DNA from 2 places in the Nodosilinea sp. E11 genome. Region 2 is predicted to be linked to the other one. Evidence: riboswitches for the same ligand, from Rfam matches in the RefSeq annotation. Region 2 holds a riboswitch; the other holds the start of a gene.
What was found. Region 2 has a riboswitch for cobalamin ahead of RRF56_RS06245 (hypothetical protein). Riboswitches for the same ligand answer to the same signal wherever they lie in the genome.
Positions count from the first base shown of each region.

Region 1: it holds a riboswitch for cobalamin, as region 2 does, so the genes downstream of both, RRF56_RS23210 (HupE/UreJ family protein) here and RRF56_RS06245 (hypothetical protein) in region 2, are expected to answer to the same signal.

Region 1 is NZ_CP136520.1:4,709,535-4,711,981, reverse strand. Features, by position in the region: gene RRF56_RS23215 (DMT family transporter) at 1-95, opposite strand, end outside; gene RRF56_RS23210 (HupE/UreJ family protein) at 293-961, opposite strand; cobalamin riboswitch at 994-1,141, opposite strand; gene RRF56_RS23205 (AarF/ABC1/UbiB kinase family protein) at 1,264-2,447, shown strand, end outside.
Region 2 is NZ_CP136520.1:867,553-869,999, forward strand. Features, by position in the region: gene RRF56_RS06235 (ureidoglycolate lyase) at 1-166, shown strand, start outside; gene RRF56_RS06240 (DUF1636 domain-containing protein) at 221-619, opposite strand; gene RRF56_RS06245 (hypothetical protein) at 691-1,128, opposite strand; cobalamin riboswitch at 1,235-1,438, opposite strand; gene RRF56_RS06250 (hypothetical protein) at 1,517-1,825, opposite strand; gene RRF56_RS06255 (aminopeptidase P family protein) at 2,171-2,447, shown strand, end outside.

The sequences.
Region 1 (2,447 bases), 1.6 Mb from region 2:
CACATTAAAACAGCCGTAAACCCAATTAGGGTTGGCTTGCGCTGGTTTGAGTTGGGGTTCACAATGCACCGTCTCAAGGGCAGGACAGCTTGCATTGTAGGTAACGGGGCTGGGGTCAATTGCGCCAACCTGCGGCGATCAGTTCGCCAAATTTTGGGCGATCGCCCGGTACTGGCTGGGCGACAGGCGATCGCGCTGCCGCAGCAGTCGCGTCAGAGAGGAGGCTTGCTCAAACCCCACCCGCTGGGCAAGGCGATGAATCGACCAGTCGGTCTCTCACAACCCGCTCAGCCTAGGCCGGGAGCAGCGTATTGAGCAGGTTGGTGGCGAGAAAAGCAGCGCCAATGCCACAGATCACCAGCCCGGCCTGCTGGACAAACAGCGGTTTAGCAGCCTGGGTGAGCTGTCGCCCGACGAAAAAGGCGGCGATCGCAATGCCCAGCTGCACCGCCGTAAACCCGGCCAGGTAGGCCACTAGGGGCATGGTTTGGGCACCAAAGATCGCCTCCCCGTAGGCAAAGCCGTGAAACAGCCCAGCCCCCGCTGCTAAACCCACCATCACGAGGCCCTGGGGGCGATCTTTAAGGGCTAGCAAAACGCCAAATCCTAACACCGATGCGGCAATGACCAGTTCAGCCGCTGGCAGGGTAATTTCTGCCAGATGCAGCCCCGTACCGACCATGGCCGCCAGCACAAACGCGACCGGCAGGGCGATGCCCCAGGTGCTCACCGCCGCCAATAGGCCCACGGCCACCACAAAAGTCAGGTGATCGAGACCAATCACCGGATGAGCCAGGCCCGACAAAAAGCCTTCGCCAAAGGTGGCTGGCACGCGGCCCTCAAGGGGGTGGTGGGCTAAGCCCGGCAGCGGCAGCAGCAGCAGGGTGGCGATCGCGCCGACTAGGCCCCGACCGAGGCCAACGGACTTAACCCGAGCGCCGATAGACTTTAAAGCAGTCAAAGAATCCTTCATCCGTACCTCGCAGACAAACACAGAACAATCGTGCAATCGGCGGGCATTCTGGCTTGGCAATTCACAACAATCGCCTCACAGCTGCGGGACAGCGGTAGCCTTGCACTACACTTTCCCCGTTGCCTCCGGTGGCTGATCCCCACCGGAACCGACAGCGCCCAAGCATCATAGCATCGGGGCAAGGCTGCCCCGCCGTGGCTTTATCAATAGTCATTGGGAGGGGCACGGCACCGAAATCAGGTCTTACTATGGGTGCGTTAGCATCGAGCAATTCGTACCCCACGCTCCCAATGGTTTCATCGTCTCGTTTGGTTCGGCAAAAAGAAATTGTTGAAGTGGTACTCGGCAACGGCTGGGACTACATGCGGCGACTGCTCATGGGCGGCAAAGCCGATGAGCCAGAGATTCCGCCCCCGGCGGTGCTGCGCAACATTTTGACCGATCTAGGGCCGGTATACGTCAAGCTAGGTCAGCTGCTCAGCACTCGCCCCGACCTCATGCCCCCGGCCTACATCGAAGAACTCAGCCGCCTCCAAAGTACGGTGCCTCCGGTAGACCCTACCGAGATCGAAGCCCACATTCGTCAGCACTTGGCCCGCCCTCCCGAAGAACTGTTTGAGCGACTCGACTATCAAGCGATCGCCGCCGGGTCCATCGCCCAAACCCACAAAGCCATTCTGAAGGACGGTCGCCCGGTGGCTCTCAAGGTGCAGCGCCCCGGCATTGAGCGCCAGGTCGATCGCGATATGACCCTCATTCGCGATGTGGCCCGGCTGGTGTCGGCGACCCAGTTTGGCCAGCGCTACAACGTCGTTGATCTGGCCGAAGAATTTGCCGAAGCGATCAACGCTGAACTCGACTTCACGACCGAAGCGGGCTACACCGACCAGCTGCGCCGCAACCTCTCTAAAAGCAATTGGTACGATGCCGACCAGCTGATCGTGCCGCAGATCTTCTGGGATCTGACCAACTCCAAAATTATGACCATGGAGTGGCTAGAGGGCACCCCGCTGCTCAAGGCCGATCTGATGGTCGAAGATGCCCACAGCGACACTATTGGGGTCCGGGCTACGGCCACCACCCTGCTCTTTCGGGCGTTCTTTAAGCAGTACTTTGTCGACGGCTTCTTTCACGCCGATCCCCACCCCGGCAATATTTTCTACCTTGAGGATGGCCGCTTGGCCCTGCTCGACTGCGGCATGATGGGCCATATGGATCCGCGCACCCGCAACACCATGACCGAGATGGTGCTGGCTATTGCCAACTGCGACGCCCAACGCTGTACCCAGCTCACCCTTCAGTTGGCTGAGCCGTTGCAGCCGGTCAACCTGGCCCGGCTAGAGAGCGACTACACTCGCCTACTGGGCCGCTACTATGGCCTCAGCCTGGAGCAGATCAACACCGCCGAAATCTTTGGCCAAATTTTGGCGGCGGGCATTCGCAATAACCTGCGCTGGCCCGCCAATGTGGGACT
Region 2 (2,447 bases):
CTGCTTTATTAAGCTGGAGGTGGGCACCTGGCATGCAGGGCCATACTTTCGCCACGCCGCTGTCAGCTTTTACAACCTAGAGCTGAGCAATACGAATGAGGTTGACCACCAGACCTGCGACCTGGCGGGGGAGTTGGGGTTGGAGTTTGAGATGGTGGATGGGTAGGGGGTGGATGGGTGGGCGGGTAGGCGGGTAGTTCAGGCTTCATTCACTCATCCACTAGCGAGCGATCGCAGCCTCCACTGCCCCAGCCGCCAGGGGTGGCAGCACATAGGCCGTGGCTTGTTTGATCGGCTGCGATCGCAGTCCATAGGCCACCTTACCCCCCGTAGCCTCGGCATACTGGCGACAAAATTCAGCCAGGTCGGGGGCCGCCGTCTGGGGCGAAAGACCGTTAAAGATAAAGGTGAGCTTACCAGGGGCGCTGAGGGCAGCATTGCAAGCCTGGCCACAGGCGGCCATACAGCGCACCGGCTGAATTGCGATGGCGTGCTCACCGTCTAGACAGCGGGTGAGTTGATCGATTAGGTACTGGCCCCCGGTGTTGTCGCCTGCCGCTGGAGCCGGCTGAGGAAACTTACACAGGGAGCAAACAAATAGCGTGGACTGTTGGGTCATGGGATTCACAAAATAAGTAAATTGGCTGCACCAGCCAGTCATGCTGTGCGGTTGGCGGTGCAAGTTGGACCTTAAAGAGAGGAAGTAACCGTAAACTCAGCGCTGCGATGGCCCATTTGGCGAGAGCACTCTGGTGGCGGCACGGCCCATCCCTTCAGGCAAGAGAGGTGAGGTGGCGAGTCGCCTAGCAGCAGCAAAATGGCATCTTGTTCGGGGTCGTAGGTAACGACAGCGGTTTCTACGACGGGTTGTTGGTCGGCGGCTAAGCCCAAGTCGCCCCAGCAGGTCGCCAGATCGGCCTGGGGCACAAAGCGGGCGGTATAGGGCACCGCCGTACAGCTCCAGTCCACCGTGGCGGTGGGGATATGGATCTCGCAGACCACCATACCAGGGCCGTGGTGCAACCATCCCTGCCAGGCCAGGTGACCGAGGGGCAGCCAATAGTCTCGAATAAACAGGGGCTGCCAGTCGCCAAAACAGCCCTGCCATAACGTGTCTTGTACGCGCATGGCCACTACCCTACGCGACTGAAAACGGTCAAAAACAAAGGTCCAGGGAAGCAGCGCCCCAGGGCCAACCAAAAACTATAAGTCACCTGTACCTCGCAGATGGATATGACGGTGGGCATCCATCGGCGGGCATTCTGACTTGACGATTTTAAATGGGCAATGCTGAATTCTGGAAAGATGTGGATCCAAAATTTCAAATTGGCCAACCAAAACCGGCTCACAGCTGCGGGACAGTGGCAGATGTTCGCTGCGCTTTCCCCGTTTCCTTTAGTGGCTGATCCCCACTAAAACCGATAGAGCTGCATCCTAACACCCTAGGGGCTGAGCAACACGCTATCGGTCGATTGATTTGTGGCGACCTCAGCCATTGAGACGAACTCTACCAGCCCTAGGTGGCCCGACGGCGGCGGTGGGCGGCCATATAGATGACGTTGCTACCGGCGCGGTGGTCGCTATGGGCCGCAAGCAACCCCGAGGCTTTGACCCGCTCAGCTAGAGCCAGAGTTAGGGTGGCACCGGCCTCAGGGGGCACTAAGAGTTGCTTAAAGCTGACCGTCAGCTCGGTATCGGGTGCCCAGTCGTGCTGACGAATCCAGCAGCGATCGCGATCGCACCGCGTTACTACGAAGTCGGGCACGTGGTCATCTTGGCCCTTGAGGCGAACTTGTGACCCTGGTCGAATCGTTAAAGAAGCCATAGCGCTGCACCTACAGTAGGCTAGCTGTCACAGACTCAAAGATAGTGCATTTGAACTGCTTTTTGAACAGAAGCTATATAGAAAATTAATTATTATTGGTTTTATTTTACGAGATCACACTGCGATTGGGGTTAACGGTGGGGCCTGGGGCGGCAACCACTTTGGTTAAGATATGTCCTCGCTGAGAACCGGACTGAACGGCAGGCGGTTGAGCACCCTAAGATTGCTTACGGTCTAGCCCCTATGACGGTGGCCGTAAGACTTCCCCTAGATTCCGGTGGGCTGGGTACACCCCAGGGCTCATGCCCTGTGGCAGACTAAGGGCATTGTTGTAGTCACTGATCTATGCCCCTTCAGAGCCTGGTTTTGCAAGCCCTTCAGCAGCGGCGCGATCGCCTGGCCCAGCAACATCCTGGACCGGTAATGCTGTGGTCGGGACGGGCGGTGTCACGCAACTTTCCGGCCAATGTGTACCCCTTTCGGGCCAATAGTCACTTCTTGTACTTTGCCGGTTTGTCCCTGGCCAATGCCGCCATTCACCTAGAGGGGGGCCAGCTCACGCTCTTTATGGATGACCCTACACCCGAGGCTGCCCTTTGGCACGGGCCAGCTCCCAGTCGAG